Regions from separate parts of the Arthrobacter sp. NPDC056691 genome, predicted to be linked through region 3. Evidence: riboswitches for the same ligand, from Rfam matches in the RefSeq annotation. Region 3 holds a riboswitch; each other region holds the start of a gene.

Region 1 (3,267 bases), on a different contig from region 3:
ACCAGGATGATGCTCAGCTGCAACAGCTGCTTGCGGCCGAACTTGTCGCCGAAGTGGCCGAAGACGATCCCGCCGATCGGGCGGGCAACGAAGCCGACGGCGTATGTGAGGAAGGCGGCGATGATGCCGTCCAGCTCGGTGCCGGCGTTGGGGAAGAAGGCCTTGCCGAAGACCAGGGTGGCGGCCGAGGCGTAGAGGAAGAACTCATACCACTCCACGACGGTGCCGGCCATGGACGCCGTGACAACTTTTTTGAGGCCTGAGGCCTTGACGTCGGTTTCTTCTGCACGCCTTACGGCGGAGCTTTCCGTACTCATTGCGAACTCCTTCGGCGTCTTCCTCGACACCACGGGGACCAGTCGGTGGCGAATGGGTGTGATGCGCACCACGAACGCCGGATTCAACGAGTATGGTCTGCCGATGACGCAAGCTCAACGCCAAATAGTGCAGGGCGCATCTGCATAAATGCACACGTACGCCGGCGGCGTTGCCACGATGCGGCCGGCTCCGGTCCCAAGGACGGCTCCGGAATCAGTTGAGGAAATGTTCCCTGAGCTGGGCGTTCAGCTGGCCGATCTCCGTGAGGAAGCCATCGTGGCCGATCGGCGAATCGATCATGTGCACGTCCACATTCCCGGGCAGGGCCTCGGCGAGTTCCATCGACTGGGCGGGAAAGTACAGCCGGTCCGTCTCGACGGCGGCCACGAAGAAGTTGGCGGTGACCCGGGCCAGGGCTTCCTTGAGTGTCCCCCGCCCGCGGGTGACGTCATGGCTCATGAGTGCTTCCGTCAGGGCGATGTAACTGTTGGCGTCGAAGCGCCGGACGAGCTTGTTGCCCTGGTGGTCGAGGTAGCTCTCCACCTGGTAACGGCCGCGGCCCGCCAGGGCATCGGCCTGCAGCGGCTCTTCAGCGGCCTGGGCGTTCCTGCCGAACCGGAAATCGAGTTCGTAGGCGGACCGGTAGGTGATGTGGGCAATCCGCCGGGCGAGCGCCAGGCCCTCTTCGGGTTCCGGGCCGCCGTAGTAGTCGCCCCCGCTGAAGTGGCGGTCCTGCCGGATGGCAAGGGTCTGCGCCTGCGCGAAAGCGATTTGTTCGGCGGTGCTCCTGGCACCGACGGAGATGACGCCGCAGCGGCGCACCCGCTCCGGGAAAGTCACTGCCCATTCGAGCGCGCGTGCCCCGCCCATGGATCCGCCCACCACGGCGTGCCAACTGCCGATGCCGAGCCGGTCGGCGAGCCTCGCCTCGGCAACGGTGGAGTCCCTGAGCGTCACCAGCGGAAAGCGCGAACCCCAGGGCTTGCCGTCCGGCGCGGTCGACGACGGTCCGGTGGACCCGTAACAGCCGCCCAGGATGTTGATGGAAATGACAAAGAACCTGTCAGTGTCCGCCGGCGCACCTGGCCCGGCGAGCTGTTCCCACCAGCCCTCCTCGTCACCGGCGCCACGCGTCACGTGCGTGCTGCCGGTGAGGGCATGCTGGACGAGGATGGCGTTGGAGCCTTCCGCGTTGAGCGTTCCCCAGGTTTCATAGGCCAAGGTGACGTCCGGCAGGAATCCGCCGGCCTCGAGCTCCAGGCTGCCAATATTCAGGTACTGGACCGTGCCGTCGGGAAGAACTGTGCCATCGGGAAGAACCGTGTCGCCGGGAACTGCTCGGCTGGGAACAGTGCGGCTTTGCGTCTTGCCGGCGGGAACGTCGGTGCTGCTGACGGAAATCGTCATGGGTAAACCTCTTCTACGCGCTTGCCCGCCGGCAGCTGTCCGGCAGGCCAGGTCTTCACCCGGGGCACCCCACCGCGGAAGGAGGGTTGCCGGCCAGCAAGCCGGGGCTGTCGCTGGCACTCATGACCTGTTGCCCAGTTTACGAAACAGGCGGACATCTGCGCGAAGAATGTGACGGCTGTGTGACTCCCCGCCCGCTCAGGGGCCGGGAGTTCCACCTGCGGCACCTGGAATCAGGCGCCCTTCGCCGCGCGGAATCCGGCCTCGAGGTCGGCCAGGATGTCGTCGATGTGCTCCAGGCCCACGGACAGCCGGACCAGGCCAGGGGCTACCCCGGCCACGCCCTGCTGTTCCGGAGTCAGCTGGCTGTGCGTGGTCGACGCCGGGTGGATGACGAGGGAGCGGACGTCACCGATGTTCGCCACGTGGGAGTGCAGTTCCAGGGCGTCCACGAAGCGCTTGCCCGCCTCGGCTCCGCCCGCCACGGTGAAGGACACCACCGCGCCGGTGCCCTTGGGCCCGTACTTCAGGCCACGCTCGTACCAGGGACTGGACGGCAGGCCGGCGTAGGCCACCGACTCCACATCGCCCCGGGCTTCCAGCCAACTGGCGACGGCCACCGCGTTGGCCACGTGGCGCTCCACGCGCAGGCTCAATGTTTCCAGGCCCTGTGCGATGAGGAATGCATTGAACGGGGACACCGCGGAGCCCAGGTCGCGGAGCAACTGGACCCGCGCCTTGAGAATGTAGGACAGGTTGGCTCCCAGGGCACCGCCTGCGCCGAGGTCGCGGGCGTAGACCAGGCCGTTGTAGGTGGGGTCCGGCGTGTTAAAGCCCGGGAAGCGTTCCGGGTCCCTGCTGAAGTCGAAGTTGCCTGAATCCACGATGACACCGGCAATGGCGGCCCCGTGTCCACCCAGGTATTTGGTGGCCGAGTGCACCACGATGTCCGCGCCCCACTCGAGCGGCCTGATGAGGTAGGGCGTGGACAGGGTGTTGTCAACGATCAGCGGCACGCCGGCCTCGTGCGCGGTCCGGGAAACACCTTCGATGTCCAGGACGTCCTGCCGGGGGTTGGACACCACCTCCGCAAAGAACAGCTTGGTGTTCGGCTGCACGGCGTCGCGCCACTGCTCCAGGTTGTCCGGGTCGGCCACGAAGGTGACGGACACGCCGAACTTCTTCAGGGTGTGTGCCAGCAGGTTGTAGGTGCCGCCGTAGAGGCTGGGGCTGGCCACCACGTGGTCGCCGGCCTCGGCGACGTTGAGGATGGCGTACGTCTCGGCGGCCTGGCCGGAGCTCAGGAGCAGCGCGGCAAGCCCGCCTTCCAGGCTGGCGACCCGCTGTTCGACGGCGTCCTGGGTCGGGTTGCCGATCCGCGTGTAGATGGGCGCGATCTCGGCCAGCGCGAAGCGGTCGGCCGCGCTTTCAGCGCTGGGGAAGACGAACGACGTCGTCTGGTAGATCGGCAGCGACCGCGCGCCGGTGGCGTTGTCAGGCACCTGGCCGGCGTGGATCTGGCGGGTTTCGAATGACCATGCG
Region 2 (3,267 bases), on a different contig from region 3:
GCCTGCCTTTAGCGTCCGGGCCACAATGTCCTCCCGGAACTTCTTGGCCTCCTCCAGCCCGGCGTGCCGGGAGAAGATGACGTCGGCGTTGCGGACCGCGAAGTCGCGCCCGTCCGGGGAGTCGCCGGCCTGGAACAGGACCGGGTGGTGCTGGCCGGAGCGCGGGAGGCGGCCGGTGATTTCGACGTCGAAACTCGCGTCCTTGCGGCGGACGGAGGTGATGCCGTCCTCGGCCAGCCATCTGCGGGAGCCCCGGGACCCGGCGATTGCGCCGTCAGCCCAGGAATCCCAGATCGCTTTGGCGGTCTGGACGAATGCTTCGGCCCGGATGTAGCGGTCCTCGTGAGCCAGGAACCCGCCGCGCCGGAAGTTGGCACCGGTCCAGGCGTTGTCCGTGGTCACGATGTTCCACGCCGCCCGGCCGCCCGAGAGAAGGTCCAGGCTGGACAGCCGGTGGGCCAGGTCGGCGGGATCGTTGTAGGTGGTGTTCTGCGTGGCCACGAGTCCGATGTTGGTGGTCACTGCAGCCAGGGCCGCGAGGGCCGTCTGCGCGTCCGGCCGGCCCGCGACGTCGAGCTCGTGGATCCGGCCCAGGTGTTCGCGGAGCCGCAGCCCTTCGCCCAGGAAGAAGGCCGTGAAGAGGCCGCGTTCTGCGGTCTGTGCCACCCGGCGGAAAGATTCGAAGTCGGTCTGGGATCCGCTCTCTGGATCACGCCAGACTGTGGTGTGGTTGACGCCCTGGAAGAAGACGCCGAACTGGATCTGGCCGTTGCCGGCAGTGCGCGACGGGGTGCTCATGGGTCTGGCCTCTCTAGAGGGCCGCGGCGGCGGCGTAGCGGTTGGCGGGACGGGGCAGGCCGAAGGATTCACGCAGAGTGCTGCCCGGGAGGGGGCTGGACAGCAGGCCGCTGCGCCGAAGTTCCGGGAGCACCAGGGCGGCCAGCTCCGGAAGGTCGGTGTCCAGCACCGCGGGGCTGATCCGGACCCCGTCGCCCTGCTGGAACAGCTCGGCGAGGAGCTCCACCAGCCCGGCCGCGTCTCCCACGTAGCGGGCGCCGCCCTGCCATGGCTCGTGCGCTTCCAGTTCGGCCAGCCGGTCGGCTGCCCGCTGGCCACGGGCGTCGAGGACCACGTCCAGTTCCAGGAGTGTGCGCGGGGCGCCGGCGTTCCTTGCAGCCTCGGCTGCCGGCGCCAGCTCCTCCGGCGTGGCCGCGGTAACCAGCGCCACGTCGGCTTCGACGGTGGGCAGGAGGGCCGCCGGGGCAAAGACCGGCAGCTGCCCCTGGAAGGGGCGCGGAATGATGGACGGGCCCTTCACGGAAAACTGGCTTCCCTCGAAATCCGCATAGTGCAGCTTGCCCGCGTCGAGGAACCGGCCGGTGGCCTCGTCCCGGATCACGGCGTCGTCTTCCCACGAATCCCACAGCCGCCGGGCGCTTTCGACGACGTCCGCCGCCTCCGCGCCGGCTTCCCCGGCGGGAAGGACGTCGCGGCCTACCGAACGTGCTTCCTGCGGCGTGTTCTCTGCGCTGACCAGCCACCCTGCCCGGCCGCGGGAGGAATAGTCCAGGCTCGCCAGCTGGGTGGCCACGTGGAAGGGCTCCGTGTAGACCACGCCCGCCTCGGGCACCAGGCCGATCGACCGCGTCACGGGCGAGGCAAAGGCCGCACGCTGCACCGCGTCGATCCGTCCCGCGATCCCGGCGGCTTCGGTGTCCATGGTCCGCGAGTCGTGGAAGGTGGCGAGGTGGAAGCCGGCGACGTCCGCTGCCTGCACGGTTTCCCGGATGCGGCTGCCGGTCAGCAGGGCGTTGGGCTCGTGCGCGGCGAACCGCCAGGCTGCCGGGTGCGCGCCGTCCCCGTCGAGCTCGATGCCGAGCACGGCGGAACGGTTTTTGGGTGTGGGTAATGAAGGCATGGTTCCCTCTTTTTAGGGGCCGCGGACGGCCGTCTCGACATTCACTTGCCGCAATGCGGCCAGGTCTGTTTCCGGAGCACCCCGCCATCAAATGCCTGAGGGTTGCCGCAGCACGAGCCGGTCCTTGGCGTGCTGACTCTGGACCTAGACGTTGAATCTAGGAGGGCTGGCCGGACTTTTCCAAACCGCCGGTCTCGTGGTGTCAATTCGGGAAATACCGCGTCAAGCAGCGGTGCATTCCGTCATGCGCAGCCTTCATTTGTGACGGATTTTGGGCTCCGGTTACCCCCGGTTTCCGGACATTGAGGACGGTGACGGAGGAGTTTGGCCAGCGCCGGACGCTCCGTAGTGTTCTGCCATGCCCAAGCCTTCCGCGGTTCCCCTCTCGGTCCTTGATCTCAGCCCCGTCTCCGCCGGCCAGACTGCCGCAGACGCCCTGCGGAACAGCATTGCGCTGGCCGTCTCGGCAGAGGCGCTGGGGTACAGCCGCTATTGGCTGGCCGAACACCACTTGAGTCCGGGCGTTGCCGGCTCCGCCCCGCACGTCCTGTCCGCCCTCATTGCCGCGGCGACGAGCAGCATCCGGGTGGGAACGGCGGCCACAATCCTGGGTAACTACCGGCCGGTGCAGATCGCCGAAAACATCGGGACACTGTCCGCCCTGTACCCGGGGCGCGTGGACCTCGGCTTTGGCAGGTCCGGGGTGCCCAAGGTGCCGGCCGAAGAGGCCGGGGCTCCCGCTCCGCTGGCCCCTTCGCCGGCCTCCTCCGGCCCTTCGGGGAACCGCGTGGTGGACGGCCTGGTGATCCCGGCCCCGCGGCCGCTGTTCGGCAGGAAGTTCCCCGAGCGCTTCCAGGTCCAGGCCGATCTGCTGGGGCGGGTGGCCGGTGATGCGGACAACTTCGAAAACGACGTCCAGGACATCATCGCGTTCTTCGCCGGCGAATACCGCGCAGCGCAGGGCACGGAAGTCACCGTCCACCCGGCGCAGGGCAACGCTCCCGGGTTCTGGATCCACGGGTCCAGCGCCGGACCCAGTGCCCGGCTCGCCGGAAAGCTCGGCCTGCCCTTCGGGGCGAACTATCATGTGGCCCCGGCCGCGGTCCTGGAGTCCGTCGGCGAATACCGGTCGCATTTCAAACCGTCCGCCACCTTGGCTGAGCCGTACGTAGCGGTGTCCGCCGATGTCGTGGTGGCTGAGACCGAGTCCCGGGCCAGGACCATCGCAGCCGGGTACGCGGACTGGGTCCACAGCATCAGGACCGGCCGCGGCGCCATTCCGTACCCGGCGCCCGGGGATGCCGAACGCCGGCCGGAGCTGGAGCCGGCCGAAGCGGACCTCATCCAGG
Region 3 (3,267 bases):
GTCCAGCAGCGCAAAGGCGGCTTCCTTGCCCGACTGGCCTGCCGTCGTCGCAAGTTCCAGCGTGAGGACCGTTCCGCCGGCCTTCATCTGCCTGGCCGCCAGTTCGAACTGCGGGTGCGACTTGAGTAGCGGGTACTTGACCCAGTTGACGGCCGGCTGCGTTTCCAGCCATTCGGCCAGGCGCAGCGCCGTGGCGGAGGAGTGGTTCACCCGGAGCGCCATTGTCTCCAGGCCTTTGGTGAGAACCCAGGCATTGAACGCGGAGAGCGCCGGTCCGGTGTGGCGCATGAGCTGCTTGACCGGTCCGTCGATGAATTCCTTGGTGCCCAGGATGGCGCCGCCCATCACGCGGCCCTGGCCGTCGATGTGCTTGGTGCCGGAGTAGACGATCACGTCTGCGCCGAGGTCTCCGCAGCGCTGCAGCAGCGGGGTGGCGAAGACGTTGTCCGCCACCACCTTGGCGCCGGCGGCGTGGGCGAGTTCGCTGACAGCGGCGATGTCCACGATTTCCTGCATGGGGTTGGACGGGGATTCGAAGAATACGGCCGTGGTGGGCACCGAGAGGGCGGCCCGCCACTGCTCGAGGTCCGGCCCGTCCACGAACACCGTCTCCACGCCCCAGCGCGGCAGGATTTCGTTGAGGATGACGAAGCAGGAGCCGAACAGGGAACGGCTGGCCACCACGCGGTCCCCGGCGCCGAGCAGGGCGCCCAGGGCGGTGAACACGGCGGACATGCCGGACGCCGTCGCAAAGCACGCCTCGGTGCCTTCGAGCAGGCGGAGGCGCTCCTGGAAGGTGGCCACGGACGGGTTGCCGTAGCGCGAGTAGACGAAGCGCTCGTCCTCGCCGGTGAAGGCGCGCTCGGCGGCTGCTGCCGACTCGTAGACGAACCCCGAGTTGAGGAAGACCGGTTCGGTGGTCTCTTGGAAATTGGTGCGGTCAAGCCCGCCGCGGACGGCCTGGGTATCGGGGCTCCAGCCGGCGGCGTCGTGATTAAAGGTCAACTTAGTTCTTTCCCAGGTTTGTCGGCAGGCCACGGTTCTTCCAGCCGTTCACGGTGCGCTCACCGTAGCGGTCAGGCTCACCCTCGAAGCCTTCGAGAACGTTGTAGGCCGTGAAGCCGGCCTGCGTGGCGGCGGTGGCGGCAGCGATGGAGCGCTGGCCGGAGCGGCACAGGAACAGCAGCTCCACCCGGGTGTCCTCGGGCGCCTGCTGCTTCAGCTGCTCGACGAAGTCGGGGTTGGGAATGCCGCCGGGAAAGGTCCACTGGATGAAGAGCGGATCGTTCTCCGTGGCCTTGGTGTCCGGAATGCCGATGTGCGCCCATTCGCCCTCGGTGCGCACATCCACCAGGACGGCGCCTTCCTCGAGCTTTGCCCAGGCGTCCTGGGGGGTGAGGTCTCCGGCGTAGCTCATGCGTGCCCCTCGAAAGCCTGGGCGGTGAGGTCCTCGTCGAAGTCCAGCCGGTCCACTGCGGTGGCGACGGCCGCATCTGCGGTGGCGATGGCGGCGGGCAGGATGACGGCCTGGGCCACGATGACGCTGGTGCCGTTGAAGGTGGCTGCGGGGCTGCCGTGCAGCACGTATCCCTCGGCCAGGGCCGCCGTGATGCGCTCACAGAACTCGCGGTTGTCCGGCCCCGTGATCAGGCGGTAGGACAGCTTTTCCTCAGGTTTATCCTGCTGGGACGGCAGCGTTGCAACGGCGGGGGCGTCTGACACGACGGATCTCCTTTTCTCACGCTTGCAGCTCGAAGTGGTCGATATGCCGAGTATTCACCTGAGGCACCCCGCCGTGGAATGGAGGGTTGCCGACCGGCCAGTCAGGGCTTCATGCCGGTACTCATTACTCCCCAAAAACGTAACACTGACGACGGCGGCGCGCACCGCCGCCGCCGTCATGTTCCGTAACGCATCGGGCCCGGTGTGACGCCGCGTTGCGGTTACAAAGCCGGTGGCCGGGAGGATAATGACGGAAGATGAACCGCCGTAACGCCGGATGAAACCAGGCCACAGTGAATGATTCGACCGCGAATACAGTGACTCCCATGCTGCACTTTGGATGGTTTGTGGGCCATGGCTTCGGGGTTCAGGGCTGGGGCACGCCCGGCTACGGAATCGGCTATGACTGGAAGAAGCCGGCCCCCTATCAGCATGCGGTCCGGGAGTTCGAGCGGGCGGGGCTGGACCTGTTCATCATCGAGGACTCGCTCACCGTCCCCGACACTTACGGGGGCAGCGCGGAGGTCTCGCTGGCGCAGGCGTCCTTTGCGCCGAAGCACGATCCGCTGGCGCTGGTGCCGTACCTGCTCTCCGCCACGGAGCACCTGGGCATCGTGCCCACCATCAGCGCCTCCTTCTATCCGCCCTTCACCGCGGCCCGGCTGCTGGCAACCCTGCAGCACTTCTCCAACGGGCAGCTGGGCTGGAACGTGGTGACCTCCGGCAGCGACCTCGCCGCGCAGAACTACGGACTGGACCAGCAGATCGAGCACGACCTCCGTTACGAGAAGGCCGAGGAGTTCGTGGACGTCGTCCGCAAGCTCTGGCGCAGCTGGGAACCGGACGCCATCCTGGAGGACACCCGGGCAGGCATCTTCGCGGACCACACGAAAGTCCGGCCGATCCACCACGACGGCGAGTTCTTCAAGGTCCGGGGACCGCTGAACACGGCACCGCTGCCGGAGGAGCCGGTGCTGGTGCAGGCCGGGGCATCGCCCCGGGGCAAGGCCTTCGCCGGGGCGAACGCGGATGTTGCCATTGCCCTGGCCCGCGGCGTGGACGGCATGAAAGCGTACCGGGACTCCATCCGCGCCGAAGCCGCCGGGGCCGGCCGGAACCCCGACGACGTCAAGGTGCTGTTTGTCCTCAAGCCCACCGTGACCAGTTCCAGGGCCGAGGCCGAGGAGTTGAGGGCTGCCCGGCGGGAGCTCACCCAGCGGGACATCGACAGCCAGCTCAACTCGATCTCCTACCTGTCCGTCATCGACTTCAGGCAGTTCGACCTCGACGCGCCCCTCCCCGAACTCAGCACCAACAGCAACCAGGGCACCCTGGAGCACTTCTCCAAGGCCGCGCCGCCGGGTTCCACCCTGCGGCAGATCCTGCGGGCCCGCAGCGGCGGCGCCGGTGACAGCATCATTGGCACCGCGGAAGAAATCGCCGACTACCTTGAGGAAACCGGGGCCGCGGTGGGCGGCGACGGGTTCCTCTTCTCCGGCTTCGTGGACCCGGCCACCATTCACGGCGTGCTGGACAGGCTGGCGC

Evidence for each region. Region 3 has a riboswitch for S-adenosylmethionine ahead of ACFRAU_RS17620 (DUF1737 domain-containing protein). Riboswitches for the same ligand answer to the same signal wherever they lie in the genome.
Region 1: another riboswitch for S-adenosylmethionine. It lies ahead of ACFRAU_RS21130 (homoserine O-acetyltransferase); the one in region 3 lies ahead of ACFRAU_RS17620 (DUF1737 domain-containing protein).
Region 2: another riboswitch for S-adenosylmethionine. It lies ahead of ACFRAU_RS02430 (LLM class flavin-dependent oxidoreductase); the one in region 3 lies ahead of ACFRAU_RS17620 (DUF1737 domain-containing protein).

The regions. Positions count from the first base shown of each region.
Region 1 covers NZ_JBHTXX010000033.1:57,346-60,612, reverse strand. The annotation lists gene ACFRAU_RS21135 (MFS transporter) at 1-317, opposite strand, end outside; gene ACFRAU_RS21130 (homoserine O-acetyltransferase) at 532-1,725, opposite strand; SAM riboswitch class IV at 1,738-1,853, opposite strand; gene ACFRAU_RS21125 (bifunctional o-acetylhomoserine/o-acetylserine sulfhydrylase) at 1,959-3,267, opposite strand, start outside.
Region 2 covers NZ_JBHTXX010000002.1:103,911-107,177, forward strand. The annotation lists gene ACFRAU_RS02425 (NtaA/DmoA family FMN-dependent monooxygenase) at 1-798, opposite strand, end outside; gene ACFRAU_RS02430 (LLM class flavin-dependent oxidoreductase) at 812-1,918, opposite strand; SAM riboswitch class IV at 1,955-2,063, opposite strand; gene ACFRAU_RS02435 (LLM class flavin-dependent oxidoreductase) at 2,277-3,267, shown strand, end outside.
Region 3 covers NZ_JBHTXX010000024.1:28,906-32,172, reverse strand. The annotation lists gene ACFRAU_RS17630 (O-succinylhomoserine sulfhydrylase) at 1-1,005, opposite strand, end outside; gene ACFRAU_RS17625 (rhodanese-like domain-containing protein) at 1,007-1,417, opposite strand; gene ACFRAU_RS17620 (DUF1737 domain-containing protein) at 1,414-1,722, opposite strand; SAM riboswitch class IV at 1,736-1,851, opposite strand; gene ACFRAU_RS17615 (NtaA/DmoA family FMN-dependent monooxygenase) at 2,049-3,267, shown strand, end outside.